One region of the Mesobacillus sp. ABV4_180 genome, then DNA from elsewhere that is predicted to be linked to it. Evidence: riboswitches for the same ligand, from Rfam matches in the RefSeq annotation. Region 1 holds a riboswitch; each other region holds the start of a gene.
What was found. A riboswitch is a leader RNA that binds a small molecule or an ion and turns the genes downstream of it on or off. The one in region 1 is predicted to bind lysine.
Positions count from the first base shown of each region.

Region 2: another riboswitch for lysine. It lies ahead of ACXAEA_RS20645 (amidohydrolase); the one in region 1 lies ahead of ACXAEA_RS04600 (Na+/H+ antiporter NhaC family protein).
Region 3: another riboswitch for lysine. It lies ahead of ACXAEA_RS06915 (aspartate kinase); the one in region 1 lies ahead of ACXAEA_RS04600 (Na+/H+ antiporter NhaC family protein).

Region 1 covers NZ_JBSWTJ010000001.1:940,109-948,152, reverse strand. The annotation lists gene ACXAEA_RS04605 (sodium-dependent transporter) at 1-1,332, opposite strand, end outside; gene ACXAEA_RS04600 (Na+/H+ antiporter NhaC family protein) at 1,582-3,165, opposite strand; lysine riboswitch at 3,307-3,490, opposite strand; gene yunB (sporulation protein YunB) at 3,557-4,315, opposite strand; gene ACXAEA_RS04590 (HD-GYP domain-containing protein) at 4,376-5,482, opposite strand; gene ACXAEA_RS04585 (YunC family protein) at 5,763-6,065, opposite strand; gene ACXAEA_RS04580 (bifunctional metallophosphatase/5'-nucleotidase) at 6,142-7,518, opposite strand; gene ACXAEA_RS04575 (DUF72 domain-containing protein) at 7,588-8,044, opposite strand, start outside.
Region 2 covers NZ_JBSWTJ010000001.1:4,051,356-4,059,399, reverse strand. The annotation lists gene gntK (gluconokinase) at 64-1,599, opposite strand; gene ACXAEA_RS20655 (GntR family transcriptional regulator) at 1,592-2,320, opposite strand; gene ACXAEA_RS20650 (nuclease-related domain-containing protein) at 2,917-3,822, opposite strand; lysine riboswitch at 3,933-4,109, shown strand; gene ACXAEA_RS20645 (amidohydrolase) at 4,269-5,888, shown strand; gene ACXAEA_RS20640 (methyl-accepting chemotaxis protein) at 6,117-7,844, shown strand; gene ACXAEA_RS20635 (hypothetical protein) at 8,003-8,044, shown strand, end outside.
Region 3 covers NZ_JBSWTJ010000001.1:1,388,814-1,396,857, reverse strand. The annotation lists gene sdhB (succinate dehydrogenase iron-sulfur subunit) at 1-313, opposite strand, end outside; gene sdhA (succinate dehydrogenase flavoprotein subunit) at 320-2,077, opposite strand; gene ACXAEA_RS06925 (succinate dehydrogenase cytochrome b558 subunit) at 2,188-2,796, opposite strand; gene ACXAEA_RS06920 (YslB family protein) at 3,450-3,905, shown strand; gene ACXAEA_RS06915 (aspartate kinase) at 3,979-5,211, opposite strand; lysine riboswitch at 5,403-5,580, opposite strand; gene uvrC (excinuclease ABC subunit UvrC) at 5,651-7,423, opposite strand; gene ACXAEA_RS06905 (hypothetical protein) at 7,439-8,044, opposite strand, start outside.

The DNA.
Region 1 (8,044 bases):
CATCATGATGCCAAGAACGATAGGTGTAACGTATTTTAAGCAAATATTCCACCAGCTGCCAAGTTGAATATCGGAAATTCCATCTGCATGGCTTCTTAAGCTGTTCAATTCCTTAGCAACCCATGCAACCAGGATGATTTCAACAAATCCAGATGCAACAACACCATAGTTATTGATAAAAGCATCCACTGTGTCAAGGAAGTTCAGGCCGCCTTGAGTGGCAAAAAGGATTGAAATTAGAGCTGACAGACCGCCACCTAACGCAACTGCTTTATTACGGGAAACACTGAACTTATCCTGGATTCCAGCTACATATGTTTCGACAATAGAGATTAGTGATGTTAATCCAGCAAGCGTCAAACTTACGAAGAACAAGACACCAAATGCCGCGCTGAATGCAGGTAGCTCATTAATAATCTGCGGGAAGACTGCAAATGCCAATATTACGCCTTTGCTGACCACTTCATCAACTGCTACTCCCTGCTGGTTTGCCATGAAACCTAATGCTGCAAATACACCAATACCTGCTAACACTTCGAATGATGAGTTAGCGAATCCAGTAATGAACGCATTATTGGTAATATCAGATTTTTTTGGTAGATAACTTGAATATGTGATCATAATTGCAAAAGCGATTGATAAACTGAAGAATATTTGGCCATATGCAGCAACCCAAACCTTACCGTTCAAGATCTGTCCCCAGTCAGGTTTGAAGAATGCATTGATACCATCAACAGCTCCATCAAGAGTTAAAGCACGAACAACAATAATTAAGAATAAAATAACAAGTGCTGGAATAAAGACTTTATTTGCTGCTTCAATACCCTTTTTAACACCTTTGAAAAGAATGCCTAATGTGATGACCCATACAATAATCAATGGAACAAATACTCCAGGAACAAGACTTCCAACTTTTCCTGCATCAACTACTTGTAAATAATCACCAACAAGGAAAGTCAGTGGATCGTCTCCCCATTGCTTGCTTAAAGAGAAATAGGCGTAAGACATAGCCCAGGCAATGATGACCGCATAGTATGTTGAAATGACAAAGGAAATAGCCAACTGCCACCAGCCAAGCCATTCTGAACCCTTCCTTAGTCTTGCAAAACTCAATGGTGATGAACCACGATACTTATGACCAATAGTAAATTCCATGATTAATAGTGGAATACCTGCTGTCAGTAATGCAAATAGATATGGAAGGAAGAAAGCTCCGCCTCCATTCTCATACGCTACTCCAGGAAAGCGCCAAATATTTCCCAACCCGACTGCCGAACCTACTGCAGCAAGAATAAATCCCGCCCGTGTTCCCCACTGTGGACGATTTTCCATCATGAATCCCCCTCTGCTCTCTAATACTTGGAAAATATTGATGTATTAGAAAGTTTTATATTTTCTGATTATTTAATCTAGGATTAGTATAGCTAGTTTTTTTCTGCTTGTCAAAATATTATTTTACTTATAATAAAATATTTCACGAAAATTTTTCCCAACAATACCAGGGCTCCTATTAATTAGGATTCTATTCCCATTTATTTAAAAATATGAAAAAAGCTGTCTGGATATCAGACAGCTTTTTTATTATTCTACAAGATTTTCTTTTAGAACTTCTTCCTTTGTTTTATTGCCAAAAATAAAGGCAAATGCGATTAACAGGATTGCCACTACACCTAGTGCAGCAATCGTGCTGCCTGTGAATCCGATGATCAGGAATCCAACAGCAGAAATAGCAGCAGATATCAAAGCGTATGGCAATTGAGTCATGACATGGTCCATATGGTTCGACCCAGCTCCTGTAGACGATAGAATCGTAGTGTCTGAGATTGGTGAACAGTGGTCTCCAAAGACAGCACCCGCTAAAACTGCAGCTAAAGCAGCCAGCAGGATGCTGATGTCAGAAGCAGCAGCAATATCCCCTGCGATTGGAAGCAGGATTCCGAATGATCCCCATGATGTCCCTGTAGAGAAAGCCATGATACCGGCAACAATGAACAAAAGGAACGGCAGGAACGAAATATTCATGTTAGAGCGTTCTACAAGTCCTGCGAGATATGTTCCTGTTTCCAGCCTTCCGATCAGGTCTACAATTACCCAGGCAAATAAAAGAATATAAATAGCTGGGAGCATGGATTTAATTCCTTCAAGTATTCCTTTTCCAAATACATTAGCATTCACACCTTTTAAGACAACAGACTGTCTCACGAAAAGGATAACTGCTGCTGCAAGTCCCAATAAACCGCCGGTGACAAGAGATTTTGTCACATCTGTATTTTCGAGAATGCTAAAGATTGTTGCTTCCCCTTCAACAGCACTCAGGCCTGTCCACATCATGGCACCAACAGTACCGACAACAAGTGCCAGAATCGGCCACACCAAATCGCCTACAGTTCCTTTTGAACTTGTTGGAAGGTCATCTTTCAATTCACCAGGAACCGGCTTGCTTTGGTCCACAACAATCCCTTCATTGAATGCTCTTTCTTCATGGAACTTCATCGGTCCAATTTCGACATTGCGAAGAGCTACGATAAAGACCATTGCCAACGCTGCCAGCGCGTAGAAATTCATTGGCACGATTTGCATGAATGCTGAAAATGCACCATATTCTTTTACTCCGTGCGCAGCGAGGATTGTCCCGATTAACGCGATAATGTATGCTCCCCAGCTCGAGATCGGGGAAATGACACACATTGGAGCAGAAGTTGAATCAATGATATAAGCAAGTTTTGCACGAGATACCTTCTGGCGGTCAGTAATAGGACGAGTGATCTGTCCTACAGCCAAAGCGTTGAAATAATCGTCAATGAAAATGATAACACCTAAAAATGCGCCAACGAGCTGGGCACCAACTCTCGTTTTAACCCGCTTCATCGCCCATTCGCCAAATGCACGGCTTCCGCCAGAAATGGAGATGAACGCAGTGATCGTACCCAATAACAATAGGAATAAGATGATGTACAAGCTATATGTGTTCAGTTCCCCATCAGCGACGAAAATCCCCTTGATCGCATCCCACATAATAGCAAAGGCTTTCCCAATATTGAATTCAGCAAGCAAAAACGCTGCTGCGATGATGCCTGTTCCTAATGACAAAAGCACTCGCCTTGTGATTACTACCATTAAAATTGCCAATAATGGCGGCAGTATTGAAAAAATTGTGTTCTCCATTTGTTCTCCTCCTTGTTTTTTGACAGGGGGGAACTGTTACATGAAAAGAGTTAGTTAGCTACTTCTTTAAAAAAATATAAAAAAGGGCAACGATAGAGAACATTCTATCGCTGCCCTTAATAAGCAACTAGTTTCTCCATCACGATCTGTAGCTCCCCATTATGAAGATACCTCCATAATGACAGTGATACTCTTGTTCAAAGTATCCCCAGCAAAAGAAAATGTGACTCACTTTCCTTCGCTTCGGCAATATTCCCTTTCATCTGTGATCAACGTTGTCATCCTCACACAGATTACTTATGAATTCTGCTCCTCTACCCCACCGGAATGATAAGGTTTATTATTCAATTAATTTTATAATATAACAATATCACTAACTTGACAACTGTTTTTATTCTCCAGGAAGCTGGATCGCTGGTGAAGAATCACCGCCGCCATTGTAAAATTGCGGGACTTTTCCTGGATAGTAGACACTGCCTATAGGAATGTCTTCCTGCACAGTGGCAATTTCAGTTGCAAAAGGAATAATGATTTGCACATTGACTTTCACTCTCACCGAAACGTTAATCAATGTATTATTAATCCCATGCTCTTCTGTTTTCCAGACAATATCGGCTGTAACATCACCAATCGCGTTGAATTTCACCGGGATCATGGGTCCCATATTACCAAGGAGAGCATTATTTGTGGCCTGCCCTAATGGTACATAATAAATAATTCCTTCTTCCTTGTCCTCTTCGTCAGTCACGATTTCAACGTCTGAAAGCATCTCCAGCTGCGTGAGATTGCCTCGTTCTGCTTCTTTTAAATTCATTTGGACAAGATTAGCGGTTTCTGCCTTTACACGATTGATTATTTCTGTATTGAACTTCATTGCAGTTGACGTCCCGCCGTCAAGCGGGACAAATTCGATCACTTCATCAATATCCATGCCGCTTGCAATCTTCTTGTTGATCGCTTTATTGATCACAAGCGTTGCAATTTTCCTGGTCTGGGATTCGGCATAGCTCATAAGAGTAGGCTCAATCCCTTTATCTATGATCCAAAGTCCTGCTGCGGTTGAAAAGGAAAAAAAGACGAATGTCAGCAGGAATACATACCTGAAAGGCAAAGGTCCTTTTCGAGGCAGCCGCCGGCCGAATTTTGCCAAAACAAATCCCCCCTCTAAAGCTATATGTATGCTTTAAAGGGGGGAACTAGCCTAAAAAACTTAACTATTGGCGTACTCATATTTTATGATCGTCTCGCAGCTGACGATCATCAATGAAAGATTGGACTTCAAATCCAGCTCATAAGGTTCAACACGCTGACTGTTCTCCTCAAGGATCCTTACGACGGGCCGTTCGCTCAAGCCTTGATTCTGGGCTGAAACGACTCCTTTTCTGCCATCGCTTAAACTGACTGTCAGACCGACTGGATAAATCGCAACAGCCCTTCTGAAGGCATCGACTACCTTAGGATCGAACAGGCTGCCGGAACCGGAATAAAGGATTTCAAGCCCTTCATGCGGCAGCATTGCCGGTCTGTAGACACGATTGGAAGTAACAGCATCGAATACATCCGCCACCCCAAGGATCCTTCCGAATAAGTGGATTTCTTCTCCCTTCAAGCCGCGTGGATACCCGGCTCCATTCATGCGTTCATGATGCTGGTACGCACAATGGGCTACAATCAAAGGGACAGTCGGGATATTCCTGAGCAGCTGGAATCCTTCCTCCGCATGTGCCTTGATGATTTGGAATTCTTCTGCCGTCAGCTTTCCGGGTTTCGCTAGAACTTCTTCCGGTATCTTCATTTTCCCTACATCATGTAAAATCGCACCAAGCCCAAGCTGCTCTAGCTCCTTTGGTGGTAGCTTCATTTCGATTCCAATCGCCAGGGCGTATAGTGTTACATTCAAAGAATGGGAAAAAATATAGTGATCATGGAGGAAAACATCGGACAGCAAATTCAGCAGCTCTTTGCTTCTTTGAAGCTCATCCAATAAAATGCTGATCAGCATCTTGAATTTTCTTGCCGATTTTTCAAGCACAAAGGAATGAGAAATTTTTGTATCCAGCTGTATTTGCTTAAATGCTTCTCCAATCGTCATGATTGCATTTACCCGCAAATCATCCGAAATGGAGTTTGCCAGAATAATATCGTCCGTATCAGGATCTTTTATATAAATATAATCTATTCCAAATTGAACAAGACGTCTAAGGATTCTCTCCTCCAGTCTTGCCCCTGCATTTAATAGAATTTGCCCCTGGTCATTGTAAATGGCTTTTCCAAGTAAAGCCCCTTCATCTACCGAAGTGGTGGCTACGAGTCTCATGTCAATTCCCACTTTATCTGTTAGTTGTAGGCCGTTTCCGTGCCAAATCTACCGAAAAAGCCTTGATGGTTAACAAGAAAATTTTACATAAAACGACAATATTTCCTTATATTCTAACATAACCATTTATGAATTGGTCATCTCATTGTGAATTTAGAGTTGGGAAAATAGTCATTCGCTTACATTTAATATTAATATCGGTCAAAGCACTGTGCCTTTTACCATTGCCATTATAAATTCACAAAATCTCGCAAAAAAGACAGCCTTGATCAGGCTGTCTTTAATTCATGAGCAGCAATGCATCCTTGCCAACCATGCCCTTTATGGCTCCAAGCTCCTCAGCTTCATACGTGACTGATTCAAGAGGGGCTTCAAGCAATTCTTCGATTGTTTTCACGCCAACGGCCCTGCCGGCAATGACTTTCCTGCTCTTCAGCTTTTCATTGAGAAGCGCGACATCCAGAGCGCCGCACATAATATATCCCTTATCCCCCGTTACTACAAGAAGATTCGTTTTAGGCAATCTGACGGTTATGCATAAGAATGTCCTGCCTTCTATTTCAATCGGTGACATTTCGATCATGAACACACTCTCCTTCCATCAATCCCATTAACACTTTATGAAAGGGGAAACGAAAGCGTGATATTTTGATCAAATATTAGTGATAAATTGAAGCCAGCTTCCATTCAAGTAAATTGCGAAGAAACTCCGGCAGCCAATAATGCTTCTCCTCTGCCCTCTGGATCTCAGGGAAGAATCGTCCAAAGGTGAACATGTCCGGAATGGCAAGCACATAGTATTCCTTTGGATTTATCAGCTTTCCATTGATGGTAACCTGCTGCACATTTCCTTTCTGTTGAAAGCCGATACCATCGTACTCCATGACACCCATGACTGTCCCACGGAATCCAAGGCCTTTAATCTGCATATGCGGCCATCTTTCATCCCTGGTCTGCAGGAGAATTTCTTTTAACTCTGCTCCGGAAAGCCTGATGGTGCAAGGGTTTATGGGATGTGGACAGATATTGAGCAAATCAAATTTCGTGACTTCTCCTTGCTTCAACCCGCCAAGAAGCATGCCAGCATTCATGAATGCACAATCTGCATTACACCATTCTCTTAATGCCTGTGTCAGAATTTTGGAAAGAGAGCTTTCCTTTAGTGGGTCAGAATCCAGGTCAGCTGGAAGGAAAGCAACACTTTCATCCATCAGCTTTTTACCTTCCTGGTAATAGCCCTCTGCAATTTGTTGCTCATAATCTGTCTTATCCTCCTCATTCATATCATAAAGAACCGCACTTTTATGTAAAATTTGCTTTGATTCCTTGCCAACGTTCAAGGTAACATGTCCCGTATAATATCCAAACTTCCCAGCACCAGCAAGCAGGCTGGAGCCAACTTCCTTCCCCTCATGTAAAATATGGTGGGTGTGCCCACCAAGAATCACATCAATTTCCGGGAACATCCCGGCAATCATTTCATCATCATGGATGCCGAGATGAGATAGAAGAATAATGATATCTGTACGGCCTTTAAGCTCGTCAATACATTTTTGCAGTTCATCAATTGGGTCGTTTAACCTCCAGCCCAGCTGCTCGTAAAACCGGGCAAAATTTACTGTGACCCCAATGACGCCGATTCTTGTTCCTTGTTTGCTTATGTATACATGATATGGCTTCGCCCACTCCGGCCTGCTTCCATCCGGCTTGTAAAGATTTGCTACAAGCATCTCGAACTTTTTTTCATGATACATCGTATCAAGGTCCTCAAAAGGAAGTGTAATGCCTTCATTGTTCCCGATCGTGGCAGCATCATAGCCAGCTTCATTCAATAGGCGGCAATTCGCCTTACCTCTCGTTGCATCAGATAAAGGATGCCAGCGGTCCATATGGTCACCAATATCGAAGACAAAGACTTCATCACCAGCCTCCTGGTGCCAACGCCTCCGCTCCGTCACCAGCTTATGGATACCCGGCCAATGCTCTAAATGGCTGTGCAAATCATTCGTATGGTAAATGTGAATTACTTCTTCCATCAACCCATCATTCCTCTTTTAAAAATGAAGTACCCCTCCTATCGATGGAAGGGGTCTTTGTTTTTACTTCTAAAATAAATCCAGCTGCCTTGGATTCAAGCCTGAATATTCAATATTCAAAATATCAAGCATCTGCTTAGCGTTGTCAGCTGCATCTCCGCCTGAATTATTATTGAACAGTGCAAAAACCTGGGCAGTACTTTCGTCCAGCTTTTTAAGGTGATTTGACCACTCATTTAATTCTTCCTGGTTATAGCGATACAAATACCTGACTTCGCGCCAATCCTGGCCTCTTCCCTTCTTGTTCCAGCCATGGACATTGCGGCCGTGGAAGCGGACGAGAACCTTTTCGGCTGAAGTCGTTTCCAGTACTGTCGGAATCGATCCGTCACCAGCCTGCGGCTCATCACAGATGCTGTGAATCCATTTTTCTTTTTCCATAAAATCAAGTGTCTTTTCACGCATTTCGCCGTCAAACCAAGATTGATGGCGGAATTCGAGAGCACAATCAATATCCCCCATCTGT
Region 2 (8,044 bases), 3.1 Mb from region 1:
CAAAGGGATAAAGTGCAACCCTTATTGAATTACCATTTTTGCAAAGGGAAGAAGAACATCCCCTTACTTAATCAAGCTTCTTTGATAGTTTGCGATTCTTGAATAATCTTTTTCAAGAGCACGCGATAAGCTGATAAAGATTGGCACGAGCTGCCTGTATTCCTTTGCCGCTTCTTCATTCGGCGTGTGCTTGTGTGTGCTGCCGATCATCTCGGAAGCCACTTCGAAAGAATCGATTCTTCCTGTTGCATAGAGTCCGAGGATGCAAGCGCCAAGGCAAGAGCTTTCATAGCTTTCAGGCACGACCACCTCGAGATCGAAAATATCTGACATCATTTGACGCCACACATCTGATCTTGCAAAACCGCCGGTAGCCTGGATTCTTGCAACCGGGCTTTCCATTGCTTCGGTTAATGCTAAAAAGACGGTATATAAGTTGAAAATGACACCTTCGAGTGCAGCGCGGATCATGTGCTCTTTTTTATGGGACATCGTCAATCCGAAGAAGGAGCCGCGGACATCAGGATTCCATAATGGAGCCCGTTCGCCTGCGAGGTATGGATGGAACAACAGCCCTTCCGAACCTGGTCTGACGCGCTCAGCGATTTTCGTTAAGACATTGTATGGGTCAATTCCTAAACGCTTTGCAGTCTCGACTTCCGATGATGCAATTTCATCGCGGATCCAGCGAAGGACCATCCCGCCATTATTGACAGGCCCGCCAATCACCCAGTGATTTTCAGTCAGGGCGTAGCAGAATATCCGTCCTTTTTCATCGGTTTGCGGCTGGTCGATGATCGTACGGATTGCACCGCTTGTTCCGATGGTGACCGCGATTTCGCCTTTGCCAATCGCATTGACGCCGAGGTTGGAAAGGACACCGTCACTTGCGCCGATGACGAAAGGAGTTTCTGGATCAATCCCAATTTGCTTCGCGATTTCTTGATTGCAGTTCGTGAAGGTCGTTGTTGTTGGTACAAGTTCGGATAAGTGATTTTTCGTGATTCCCGCAATTTGCAGGGCTTCTTCATCCCAATCCAGATTCTTGAGATTCATCATCCCCATCGCTGACGCAAGCGAGTGGTCAACCACATACTGGTCAAAGAACTTTTTAAAAATGAATTCCTTGATGCCGATGTATTTTTTCGCTTTTGTGGCGATTTCGGGACGCTCGTTCACGATCCAGGCGATCTTGCTCAACGGTGACATCGGATGGATCGGCGTTCCTGTGCGCTTATAAATTTCGTGTCCATTCAGTTCAGTTTTGATTTTATGCGCCCATGCTTCACTGCGGTTATCTGCCCATGTGATGCATGGTGTAAGCGGCTCGTCATTTTCATCAATCGCGATGACACTGTGCATCGCACTGCTGAATGAGATGAATGCCAGCTTTTTTTGCTGGTGGTGCTTCATGATTTTTGTGATGGCCGTCAGGACCGCCATGTAAATTTCTTCAGGGTCTTGCTCAGCTGTTGAAATATCCGGAGTGAAAAGAGGGTAGCCAATGTTTTCCTGCTGGATGACCTCGCCTTTTTCACTGAAAAGAACAGCCTTCGTACTAGTCGTACCGATGTCGACCCCTAACATATATTCAGTCACTTTTCTCCACTCCCTTGGAAAGCGTTTGCTGCGATATCCAAAGGTCTTCAACTTTACCTTGAACATCATCAAAATTTTGGTGTAAGGATTTAATCATCAGGTCGCGATTCTTCGTTTTGATGGCTTCAATATAAAGCTCATGGTTTTCGATAATGCGCTCGAAATCCTCGTACTTCTCCTCGATCCTTACTCTCATCGATAAAAGAATGAAAGCTTCCATCACGGGTTTCGTGTTATCCCAGATCATCTTGATGTAGGAATGGTTGATGGCCCGGATGATCGTTTCGTGGAAAAGCACATCCTGCAAGCTGAACTCGTCGGCATCCTTGTACTTGATGGCGATTTTCATCATTTCGAGGATTTTGCTCAACTCGAGCACCAAGTTGGTTGTATCTATTTTGATAAGTCGTTCAAAAACGAATGATTCAATCAATAAACGGACATCATAAATCTCTTCGATATCCTTTTCTGTAAGGCCGATTACAACAGCGCCCATTCTTTCCAAGCGAATCAGGTTTTCTGCTGAGAGGATTTTAAGCGCTTCACGGATGGGTGAGCGACTTACGTTGAAATCCGCAGCCAGTTTATTTTCCGAAAGGATGGCACCGCTTTCAATCAACCCCGAAATAATCTGCATCCGCAGCTCACTCGCCACACGGTCACCAGTCGAAGCCTTCGAAAGCCATTTTTGCGGATAAAGAAATTCCCTTTTTTCCGTCATTGCTACACCTTCTTCGTTAATCAAGTATACTTGTATACAAGTATTATAAAACGTACTGAGAAAATTGCAAGCGTTTTCTACTTTGATTATTTTGCCAAATTGAATTGGTTTCATTCGGGAAGGGGAATTTGAAAGGATTTCTGTCGCAGAACGTAAGGAGCTGCACCCGAAATAGGAAACACACGAGGAATTCGGTCGCAGAACGTAAGGAGCTGCGCCCGAAAAAGAGAACTCGCCAGGAATTCGGTCGCAGAACGTAAGGAGCTGCGCCCGAGTAAGAGAACTCGCCAGGAATTCGGTCGCAGAACGTGAGGAGCTGCGCCCGAAAAAGAGAACTCGTCAGGAATTCGGTCGCAGAACGTGAGGAGCTGCGCCCGAAAAAGAGAACTCGTCAGGCATTCGGTCACAGAACTTGAGGAGCTGCGCCCGAAAAAGAGAACTCGCCAGGAATTCGGTCGCAGAACGTAAGGAGCTGCGCCCGAAAAAGAGAACTCGCCAGGAATTCGGTCGCAGAACGTGAAAGGTTGTTCTCGTTAAAAAACATCCGCAAAGATTGCGGACGCTAAATGAGAGTTACTTGGTTTGGATCCGTTTTACTATTCGTAATAACGCCTATTAAAGTCACCTTGATAGGAAAGGTTTTCTTTTAAGATTCTCCTAAGTGCTTTCTGGGACGAGATACCCCCTATCCAATTATAGATTTCTTTTGTTGTCACCTTAGTATCTGGAAAGAGTATTTGATAGTCCTTAACCATTCGTAATACTGTGGATTCAATATTCTCTGTATTTCCACAATGACTGCAAAAAGATTTATTTCTACCTAAATTACTCATAAACTCCCCGCATCCATCACAAATAACCCCCTTCCTCAACCTATCAAAATCATACCCCGGCACTCTGCTAAACGGCGATTTCTTAATATGCAAGGCCAATAGAGCCTCGGCCAGTTTGGTGTGCTTGTTTGTTAATTTTGAAGAGGTCCGGTTCATCTTATCCATGAAGCGGTTCAGCTGATTCGGCAAAATTATGGGTGATTTTAATGGTGCTTGCAGTAGGGCGAATTCAGGGTTGATGAACACGAGGTGGGGTTCGAGAGGGATGTAAATGCCCAGATTCTTCAGCAGTTGTTTTAGCAGTAACTCTGCCCGATTTAGCTGATGAAGAGGGTTTTTGATTTCAGCACCTGCAGCGGTCTTGAATTTGTCTCCATCCAGATAATAGTCTCCTTCTAGATTTTTTACTTCAAAAAGGTGCAGCCGGTCTTGCGTGATCACGAAGGAGTCGATTTGAAAAAGAGTGCCATTCACTTCAAGGAGCAGGTCGTTGATAATGAGGCTTTCAACTCTATGATTGGTAAACCAATGGTCGAATTGCACTTCTCCTTCATAGCCTTTTTCGAGCGTGTAGAGGTTTTGCGCATCTTTATCTTGCAGTTCCATTCGAGGCTTGAGGGCTTGCAGGATTACTAATTCTTCTGGTTTGGTTCGTTCTTTTAAAATCATATTCCACTTCCTTTCTTCTTTCATTTTAAAAAAGTAACGCATAAAAATCAGTGAACATTCTTGGACATTTTATGATAGTATTAAGCTAATTTCATAGGATCTTATCAGATCGGTGAGGTAGAGGCGCGAATGACATGAGTAATCCATCGGAGTATGACATCGTTGATGACGGATGAAAGGGTTGTTTGCCGAAGCGTATTAAAGGTCAGACTTAATATTGCTGGGATGCTTTCTGAAAAGGAGCAGACTGTCATGCTTGAATTTGTGCATGGAGAACTACTGATCGAAACGAGGATAACGTATATTGTAAAAAGCAATGATAGGTTATTTTCTATCATTGCTTTTTTGCATGCTAGAGCTACTCCACTATCCCCTTCTATCAAACTCCAACATCCGCGCATGGGCCTCTCCTAGCTTTTCATTTTTTTTAAAAGGGGAGAATCTTCTTGAGAACCATCTATAAAAATGGAACCATCTATACATTCAATCCGCTCAAGCCAATGGTACAGGCGGTCGTCATCGAGCATGGACGATTCATCGATATGGGAACGTCTGCTGATATGGTGCTGCAATGGGGCAGCCAGGCGCAGGTCATTGATTTGGAAGGAAAGACAGCTACTCCAGGTTTAATAGATAGTCACCTGCACTTATCCATCATGGCGGATAGTTTTATCAATCTCGATTTTGCTGCCATTACTTCAAAGCATGAGATGCTGGCAAAAATCCAGGAAAAAGCAAGGCAGCTTGAGCCAGGGGAATGGATCGTCGGCAGCAGCTGGGATGAGAATCTTTTTACAGACGGGGGAATTCCGACGATTGCGGAGCTGGATTATGTGGCACCTGCCAACCCGTTGTTTTTATCAAGGACATGCCTGCACGCGGCGATCGTCAATAGCAAGGCATTGGAAGCGAGTCGCTATCATCCGGGAATCTCTGTTCCGGAGGGCGGCACGATTGTATTGGATGAAATCACGAAGCAGCCCACTGGACTGTTCCTTGAATCAGCATCGAACCTGATCAGGCAGCATATTCCTGAGAGGTCTTATGACGATTGGAAGAAAGCGATGCGCCAGACGATGTACTACGCGATGAGCAAGGGGTTAACGAGTGTGCATACGAATGATCCGCTTTATCTCGGTGGTCTCGATAAAACCTGGAATCTTTTTAATGAACTGTTAAACGGGGAACAGCTGGGTCTGCGCAGCAATCTCTTGATCAACCATGAGTTTTTAGCGGATTTAAAAGCAGCCGGAATGTATACAGGCTATGGCAATGACACGCTGCAAATTGGCGCAGTCAAGATTTTTGCCGATGGGGCGTTTGGGCGGAGGACTGCGCTTTTATCTGAAGAATACAGCGATGCACCCGGTCATTACGGCGATGCCATGTATGACCAGGAGCAGCTATTTGAGATTGTTAAAGGAGCAAGGGAGCTTGATATGCCGATTGCAGTTCACACGATTGGCGACAAGGCACTTGAAAATGTTCTCGACGTGCTGGACCAGTTTCCGGCTGCATCTTACCGTGACAGGCTGATTCATGCGCAGGTTTTACGGGAGGAATTGATTCCGCGGCTAAAAGGGCCGAACAGGATTGCTGATATCCAGCCTCGTTTTATCGCGAGTGACTTCCCGTGGGTTCAGGAGCGCCTTGGCGAACAGCGGATCAAGCTTTCCTACGCCTGGAAGACAATGATGGAAGCCGGCGTCATTTGTGCTGGTGGCTCCGATGCACCGGTCGAACCAGTCGACCCGATTCTCGGGATCCATGCCGCAGTAACGCGCAAAAAGCCAGGAGAAATGCACGAAGGCTATGTGCCAGAACAAAAGCTGCCGATGGTAGATGTATTCCGCCTGTTCACCGAACTCGGAGCATACCCAACGAATGAAGAGACACTAAAAGGCACGATTGCTAGAGGTAAATTAGCCGACATGACCGTTTACTCAGCAAATCCATTCCAGATGTCAAATCCAGATGAACTCCTATCCATGAACATCGAAATGACCATCATAGGCGGCGAAATCAAATATCGGAAACACAGGGACGGTTCTTCTGTTTCCGTTTGAAAGCACTGAAACACAGGGACGGTTCTTCTGTTTCCTTTCGGAAGCGCGACACCGTCCTTTTTATTTCCCTGAGACACAGGGAATCTTCTTCTGCTTCAATTTGGTAGCGCGAGACCCGTCCTTTTTATTTTTATGGCTAAAGTCCTAAAATTTTCTGAAATTAAACCGAAATAGATAGTAAGAGAAGAAACGGTAATTTACTCTATTGCTGGACAGGAGAGCGGAAAAATGAAATTCAAGAAGAGATTCGCAAGAAAATCACAGATGAAGTTCAGTGTTCGAGCCAAATTATTGGCGGGCTTTTTTTCGGTTTTGGCTTTGTTGGCAGTTGTGGCAATCATCACGAATTTTCAGTTTAACAACATGAATAGCCAGTATTCATCGTCTATTAATGACCGGATGGAAAAGCTGAATCTGATTGTGGAGATGAAGGATGCCATCATGAAGGAGCAGCTGGCGCTTCAAAAGTATATGGCAAATGGTGATGGTGAAAGCCTGATTGAATTTGAGGGTGCGGTAGAAGCTTTTGCCAAAAGCTCAAAGGAGTATTTGAGCACAACGAAATCCGCTGAGGGGAAAAAGGTAGGAGAGAACCTTGTGGCTGCTGAGGCAGAGTATTATAAGGTCGCTTCAGAGGCGTTTACTTTAATTCGGGATGAAGAAACGGTCAAGGTTCGGCTATTGATGCAGAAAGAAGGGAATCAGCTGATCTTTGACTTGAATTCCGCAGCGGAAGATGCTATTGAGTATCAGCAAGATGCGCTGAATTCTACGAGTGAGACGCTTTCTGGCAATGTACAGAAAGTAGCCTTGCTCATCATTGCGCTCAGTGTAGCTGCTTTTGTCATTGGAATCGTGATTGCTACTTATATCAGCAGGATGATTTCAAAGCCTGTCCAGCTTGTATCGCAGGCGGCAAAGCAATTGGCTGGCGGGAACCTGGCTATTGAAAAAATCAATGTGAAGAATAACGATGAGATTGGCCAGTTAGCAACGGATTTCAATGAAATGACGACCAACTTGAGGAATTTGATTTTTCAGGTTAGCAGTACCTCGGAGCAGGTTGCGGCATCAGCTGAAGAAATGATGGCAAGTGCCGACCAGACGAATTCTGCTACGAACCAGGTAGCGACAGCAATCCAGGAAGTCGCAGGCGGTGCAGAGCTCCAAAGCAAGAACACGGAAGAAAGCGCGAAGGCAGTAGGAGAGATGGCGGGGGGAATCCAGCGGGTTGCAGTCACGACATCCACTGTCGCAGAGTCTGCAGCTGATACGACGAAACAGGCAATGCTCGGACATGAATCTCTGGAAAAAGTCATTGAGAAGATGAAGGCGATCAATCAAACGACAGGTGAAACGAATGCCGTCATCAAGGATTTGGATCGTAAATCGGCGGAAATCGGAAAAATTATTGAAGTCATCACAGGGATCGCTGACCAGACGAATTTGCTTGCCTTGAACGCAGCGATTGAAGCTGCAAGAGCAGGGGAGCATGGAAAAGGATTCGCGGTGGTCGCGGATGAAGTACGGAAGCTGGCCGAGCTTTCAAGGCAATCAGCCAGCCAGATCTCTGGCCTGATAGAAGTCATTCAAAAAGAAACCCACCAGGTCGTGGAAATGATGAACAAAGGCACAGCTGAAATTTCTGAGGGCACCTTATTGGTAGAAGACACAGGACGGACCTTTGACGAAATTTTAAAATCGATTGAGAATGTAAGCTCGGAAATCCAGGAGGTTTCCGCTATCTCTGAAGAAATGTCGGCAAGCGTCCAGCAGGTGAACGCCTCCATTGAAGAAGTGACCAAAATCGCCCGGGATTCTGTGGCAAGCACATCAGAAATTGCCTCTGCAACGGAAGAGCAATTAGCTTCGATGGAAGAAGTAGCCTCTTCATCAGCATCACTCGCGAGACTGGCAGAAAACCTGAGAGAAATGGTAGCGAAGTTCAAGATTTAAATTGCGAGGAAGCACGGTTTCATATCGTGCTTCTTTTTTTATGCCTGACTTTCGCACACCCATAAATGCTCAATCAAGGCACATTAGCCCAAGCCAAACCCGTGATAAACGCATATAAAATTAGTGAATACAAAAAAGAGAAGAGGGAGGTAAGCCGTATGCATGCATACAGACATCCTTATCGTTCACGGGATCAGAGG
Region 3 (8,044 bases), 450 kb from region 1:
CTGGGAATGTTCTCATTGGCTCAAGCCTGATTGGCTGCTCCAGCTGGTCCACCAGTGCAGAACAAGACTGGCGAGGGCGGCCATTGATAACCATTGAACATGCACCGCAAACCTCTTCAAGGCAGTTCATATCCCATGCGATAGGGGTAGTAGTCTCACCTTTTGAATTCACGGGATTTCGACGGATTTCCATCAGCGCCGAAATCACATTCATGTTTGGACGATAATCCAATACAAATGTTTCATCATAAGCGGCTGAATCAGGAGTATCCTGACGGCTGATAACGAATGTGACAGTTTTTTTCTCTGACATGCCTTATTACTCCCCTTTCTTCTTAGAGTAATCGCGTTTACGCGGTTGGATTAATGAAGTATCAACATCTTCATAGTGGAAAGCTGGCGCAGAATTTGCATCAACAAACTTCGCCATTGTTGTTTTCAAGAAGTCCTCATCATTACGATCAGGGAACTCCGGTTTATAGTGAGCCCCACGGCTTTCGTTACGGTTGTAGGCACCAATCGTGATTACGCGTGCAAGCTGAAGCATGTTTTGAAGCTGGCGTGTGAATACCGCTCCCTGATTGCTCCATTTCGCAGTATCATTGATATTGATATTCTTGTAACGCTCCATCAATTCAACGATTTTCTCATCTGTCTTCAATAGTCTGTCATTATAACGAACTACTGTTACGTTGTCAGTCATCCATTCACCAAGCTCTTTGTGAAGGACATAAGCATTTTCTGTGCCATCCAATGACATGACATTGTTCCACTTCTCCTGCTCCATCATAACGTGCTGGTCAAATACTGCTGAAGAAATCGCATCTGCGCTCTTTTCCAGTCCGTTGATGTAACGGATTGCATTTGGACCTGCTACCATACCGCCATAAATGGCTGATAATAGTGAGTTTGCACCGAGACGGTTCGCACCGTGCTGTGAGTAATCAACTTCACCTGCAGCAAAGAGGCCTGGGATATTCGTCATTTGATCATAGTCAACCCACAGTCCGCCCATTGAATAGTGAACGGCCGGGAATATTTTCATAGGAACTTTTCTTGGATCGTCTCCCATGAATTTTTCATAGATTTCAATGATTCCGCCAAGCTTGATGTCAAGCTCCTTAGGATCCTTATGTGATAGGTCAAGGTAAACCATGTTCTCGCCGTTGATGCCTAGCTTCTGGCTTACGCAGACATCGAAGATCTCACGTGTCGCGATGTCACGCGGTACAAGGTTTCCGTATGCAGGGTACTTCTCTTCGAGGAAGTACCAAGGCTTACCGTCTTTGTAAGTCCAAACTCGTCCACCTTCACCACGAGCAGATTCACTCATCAGGCGAAGTTTGTCGTCGCCAGGAATCGCTGTAGGGTGGATCTGGATGAATTCACCGTTTGCGTAATATCCTCCCTGCTGGTAAACGATCGCAGCAGCTGAACCAGTATTGATAACAGAGTTCGTTGTTTTACCGAAGATGATACCAGGGCCTCCGGTTGCCATGATAACCGCATCAGCAGCAAATGACTTGATTTCCATTGAAGTCAGGTTTTGGGCAACGATCCCGCGGCAGATGCCTTCGTCATCCTTGATTATTCCAAGGAACTCCCATCCTTCATACTTCGTGACCAAGCCAGCCACTTCATGGCGGCGCACTTGCTCATCCAATGCGTACAGAAGCTGCTGTCCAGTTGTCGCACCGGCAAAAGCTGTACGGTGATGCTGAGTTCCTCCAAAACGGCGGAAGTCAAGCAAACCTTCCGGCGTACGGTTGAACATAACACCCATACGGTCAAGAAGATGGATGATTCCAGGTGCTGCTTCAGCCATAGCCTTTACCGGAGGCTGGTTCGCAAGGAAGTCACCGCCATATACTGTATCATCAAAGTGCTCCCATGGAGAGTCACCTTCACCTTTAGTATTTACTGCACCGTTGATTCCGCCCTGTGCACATACAGAGTGGGAACGTTTTACCGGCACAAGAGAGAACAGTTCAACAGGAGTTCCTGTTTCTGCTACTTTTATTGTAGCCATTAAGCCAGCTAATCCGCCGCCGACTACGATAACCTTACCTTTACTCATCGTGACTCACTCCCTTAAATCCAAATCTGTCTTTCATATCCGATCAAAAGAAATTCTTTTACAAATTGAGTGTTTCGATCAACCGCTCAGTCTGATGCATGCGAAAATTCTTATACAAACGCCAGGATCGCGCGGACTCCGACGATGGAAAGCGCAATGAATACACCAATCGTGATATAAGTGGAAATCACTTGTGAACGAGGTGTTACAGTGATGCCCCAGCTTACGAAGAATGACCATAATCCGTTCGCAAAGTGGAAAGTTGTAGAAATGACACCAATTAAATAGAACCATAGCATGAATGGACTTGAAAGGATCGTCTCCATCATCTGGAAGTTAACGTCCGCTCCAAATGCTGCAGCAATACGAGTTTCCCATACGTGCCATGCGACGAAAATCAAAGTAATCACGCCGGACACACGCTGAAGCATGAACATCCAGTTCCTGAAATAGCTATATTTCCCTATATTGTTCTTAGCCGTAAAAGCAATATAAAGACCGTAGATTGCATGGAATAGTAACGGTAAGAAGATAATGAAGATTTCTAGAAAATACCTGAAAGGCAGCTGCTCCATAAAATGAGCTGCTTTGTTGAATGATTCTTCTCCCCCAGTAGCAAAATGGTTGACTACAAGGTGCTGCATGAGGAAAAGACCTACTGGAATAACACCCAGCAACGAATGCAGCCTCCGCCAATAAAACTCTTGTTTACCCGCCATATGTATACCCCCCTTGAAATTTGGCCGTGATGTAAAGGCTTCTCTCCCCATCCCTATTAACCTAACAGATCGATTAAACCCAACACCGAAACTAAGCAATTCTTACAATTATGTGACATGTTCATTTTACTCCCATCATTATAGAGCGTCAAGAAAACGGATACATAAAAATGCTTATATAGATAAAATTTTTAAAATATATTGATATTGTAAAAAATCCCACTTTCTAATTATTTTAACGCCCTTTCGAGTATATTAAAATAATAGTATTGCCTTTTAGATACATCAAAAAAAATTTCCCGATATTATTTTTTATGGCTGTGTTAATGATTATCGTTTTTCAAGTCCTGTTGATTGGAGTGGAAGGCGCGCAGACTCCTGCGGGAGCATGGGTCAGGGGAGACCCCACAGGTGCTGAAAGCGCCGAGGAGGCTCCCCGGGCCACCCGCGGAAAGCGAAGCGCCTGGAACGGAAATCAACAGTCTAATTTAACACAGCCTTTTAATTCACAAAGATTCGGGTATGGTATGAACATGGAAAATAATAATAGAATTTCTAATGCCTATCTAAAATTTAACAACTTTTAAATTGGTTATCACAGGTTGTTTTTTCGGCAAATTGTTTATAATAGAGTAATAGAAAGAGGGGAGAACATGAGTGAATTAACAACTTCAGAGCAAAAACAAGAAAGCGAACCACTTTCAGTTTCCGCTTTCGGGTATGAATTGATCCGGGAAGTCCTGGTTCCGGAACTGCTCGGCAAGGACACCGCCGAAATCCTTTATTGGGCCGGTAAACGCCTGGCCCGAAAATATCCATTATCCACACTGGATGAGACCATCCGCTTTTTCATGGATGCAGGCTGGGGCACACTCACCATCAAAGAAGAATCCAGAAAAGAAATGGTGCTTGAACTTGGCAGCGAACTAATTTCCTCCCGACTGAAAAACAACCCAAACACCACATTCCAGTTAGAAGCAGGATTCATTGCCCAGCAAATGGAACAACAGAAAAAAGTAACAGCCGAAGCCTTCGAACATCCCAATAAAAAGCTGTCAAAAATCCTTTTTACGATTAAATGGGATAAGAATGATTTTATTACTGAATGATTGATGAGTTATGAATAAGCTGCTATAGAAAAAAGCTTTCCTGAAATTTGTCGGGAAAGCTTTTTCTACATCCTTACTTCGTCTTCACAGCTTCGGAATAAAGCTCAAATGCTTCATGCAAAGATTCTACTGCATTGACCATTTGTTTCTCCTCTACAACAGTGGAAACCTTGATTTCGGAAGTGCTTACCATTTTCACCTGGATTCCGCTTCCTTCGAGGACTTCAAACATCTTGGCGGCTACGCCCGGGTTTGAGACCATGCCTGATCCAACGATTGATACCTTTGCAAGGCCAGTTTCTGATTCGATTGCTTTATAGTTCAATAATTCCTTATTGCGTTCCAATACGTCCAGAGTTTCTGTCAGGTCATTGCTCTTGATGGAGAATGAAATGTTCGCAGTATTTGCCTCTGTCCTGCTCTGGACGATGATATCGACATTGATGTGGTTTTGTGCCAGTGTCGTAAAGATCGTCGAAAGTCCTTTTAATGAAGTACTCACCCCAAGGACTGATACTCTTGTGATTTGGTCTTCAAACGCTACTCCGCGTACTACTAGATTCTGTTCCATTCCATTCTCCTCCTCGATGATCGTGCCTCTTTCTTTTTCCATACTGGACCTTACTTCGATTGGCAATCCATAGTTCTTGGCGAATTCCACCGCCCGCGGATGGAGGACACCTGCTCCCAGGTTTGCCAGCTCAAGCATTTCATCATAAGAAACACTCAAAAGTTTCCTTGCGCTTTTCACATATCTTGGATCTGTTGTGAACACGCCTGTTACATCAGTATAAATATCGCACTTATCCGCCTTTAAAGCTGCGGCAAGAGCAACTGCAGTTGTATCTGATCCGCCTCGGCCAAGGGTGGTGATTTCCCCTCCATCAGTCACTCCCTGGAATCCAGCGACAATGACCACTTTGCCATTGCCCAGGTCATTTGCAATCCTGTCTGTATCTATTTCCACAATCCGGGCATTTCCATGGACTGCTTCTGTTTTGATGCCAGCCTGCCAGCCTGTATAGGATACCGCCTCGATTCCGTTTTGTGCCAGTGCCAACGAGAAAAGCGCAATCGTTACTTGTTCCCCTGTCGTCAAAAGCATATCCATCTCTCTCTTTGATGGGGCACTTGAAATCTCATTCGCCATTTCCACCAGATGGTCTGTCGTCTTGCCCATAGCCGATACAACAACGACTACATTATTACCTTTTTGCAATTCCTCTGCTGTCCTGCTGGCTGCATTCCTGATTCTTTCCACACTGCCAACCGATGTTCCGCCGAATTTCTGTACAATCAATCCCATTCGTTTCCCCTGCCTCTTCTTTATTTTGCCTCTGTCAGAGTTTGATGGCTAAGCCGCATATGTATCTTTCCCTAAGGCTTTCTGCTCTTTGCATGCTGTTTTTAATCAGCATGGCTAAAAGAACGCCCAAAAAACAGAAAAAGCAATGGAAAGTGTCTCCCATTGCTTGATAAACGTTTTTATACGCTGCAACATGAGATAGCACTCCAAGACGGCAATCTTGACAATCCTGCGTTTATTCAACGAAGGACCAGCGGTAAAATGGATAGGCATTTTCCCACTTCGGCGAACATCCCCTTTCAAAGCCCATCCCCGAATCCTACAATTCTCCCGGCTTTTACTCTTGAAGCTCGCACCTCTATCTTCACTTTAATGCTCTAAAGTGATAGTCATATTAAATTTTCACCATTATATCATACAAAAAAATAGATTACTACCATTAATTCTGCAATTTAGTATGGAGCTCCTGGGCAACATTCGCAGGCACCCCGGCGGCAGTAAGCTCATCAACAGTAGCTTCCTTCATCTTTTTCACTGAACCAAAATGCTTCAATAAAGCTTTCTTGCGCTTTTCGCCAATGCCTGGAATATCATCGAGCAGCGATTGAAACGCACTTTTTCCCCTTAATTGACGATGGAAGGTGATGGCAAAGCGGTGAACTTCATCCTGAATCCTTTGAAGCAGGTAAAATTCCTGGCTGTTTCGCGGCAGTTCAATCACCTGCAAAGGATTCCCATATAAAAGCTGGGATGTCCTGTGCTTATCATCCTTTGCCAATCCGGCGATCGGGATATCGAGCCCGAGTTCATTTTCCAGAACGTCCCTGGCGGATTCGATATGTCCTTTTCCGCCATCAATAATGATTAAATCTGGCAGGGCAAGTCCCTCTCTCAGCACCCTCGAATAGCGGCGCCTTACGACTTCCCTCATGGATTCATAGTCATCGGGACCTTTTACAGACTTGATTTTATACTTGCGGTATTCTCGCTTTTCAGGCTTCCCGTCTATGAAAACAATCATTGCTGATACCGGGTCTGTCCCCTGGATATTGGAGTTATCGAAAGACTCAATCCGATGGGGTGTGTAGATCCCCATTTGCTTGCCCAGGTTTTCCACAGCCTTGATCGTCCGTTCTTCATCGCGTTCAATCAATGAGAATTTTTCCTTCAGGGCAATTCCCGCATTCTTCGCTGCAAGGCGGACAAGCTCTTTTTTCTGTCCCCTCTGCGGCTGCAGAACTTTAACCTCTAACAGCGCTTCGGCCATTTCTGTATCCACACCTGCTGGCACCAACACTTCCTTTGGCTTGAAGTGTTCATTTTTTGAGTAGAACTGGCCAAGGAAAGTGAGGATATCTTCTTCTGGCTCATTGTGAATTGGAAACATCGAAACCTCACGCTCAATCAACTTCCCCTGGCGGATGAAAAAGACTTGTACACACATCCAGCCCTTATCAACCGCATAGCCGAAAACATCGCGGTCGGTAAAATCGGTGGTTGTCATCTTCTGCTTTTCCATTGTCGCCTCGATATGGGCAATCTTGTCCCGGAACTCCTTGGCCCGTTCAAAATCAAGCTCTTCGGCGGCCGCAGCCATTTTAGCTGTCAAGTCGACTTTGATATCCTTGAAGCCTCCATTCAGGAAGCGTGTGATTTCATCGGTGATTTGCTTGTATTCTTCCTTGCTTACATCTTTGATGCAGGGTGCAAGACATTGCCCCATATGATAATAAAGGCAGACTCTGTCAGGCAGCGTTGAGCATTTCCGCAGAGGATAAATCCTGTCCAGCAGCTTCTTTGTCTCATTTGCCGCCTGAACATTTGGATAGGGCCCAAAATATTTCCCGCTGTCTTTTTTGACCTTTCGGGTAATGATCAGCTTTGGGTGGCGTTCTGCCGTAAGCTTGATGAATGGATAGCTTTTGTCATCTTTGAGCATCACATTATATTTCGGATCATGCTTTTTAATCAGGTTGATTTCAAGTACAAGGGCTTCCATATCGGAGGAGGTGACGATGTATTCAAAATCTTCAATTTCATTCACAAGCCGGAGTGTCTTGCCATCATGTGATCCGGTAAAATACGAGCGGACCCTGTTTTTCAGCACCTTCGCTTTTCCTACATAGATGATGGTCCCCTGCCTGTCCTTCATTAAATAGCAGCCTGGCTGTGCTGGAAGCAGCGCAAGTTTATTTTTGATCTGCTCATTCATTCCGTTCACCTCCTGTTACGGTGTCCATTTATATAAAGTAATTTCGTTATAGACTGGATCAAATAGTTTATTTGACGTAAATGTCCGTATTTCCTCCAGGTTCTCATCAAGTTCTATGCCCTGAGAGCTGAAACCTTCGATTACACTGTCGGTCAAATAGATTTCCTTCCCTTTATACAATGACTGGTCATGCATAAAAATTTTATACGTATATACTCTTTTATGGGCATAAGGCATCCCCAGATACTGAAGTATCCTTGTTTCTTCCCAGGTGTATAGTACAAAGTCCTCAGGCACATCCTCTAGAAATTGGGCAAGCTGATAGACGGCAGGCTTTTCTGCTGCCTGTATTTTGATAAAATGCGTCGAAATCATTGCCTGGGCAATGATGAGAACCAGCACAAGCATACTGGCATAACGCGTTGTATGCTTACTGAAAAAAACTGCCAAACCAAAGAACACAATCAATAATGCCAGCGGCAGGATATGCCTCGGCTTATCGATATTCTGGGCAAACAGCGCCCAAAGTCCATATGAACTCAACATAAAGGTTCCAGAAAAGATGATCCTGTTCTTATACTGTTTAACTGATTTACCCGGCAAAAAAATCAGGATGCCGAT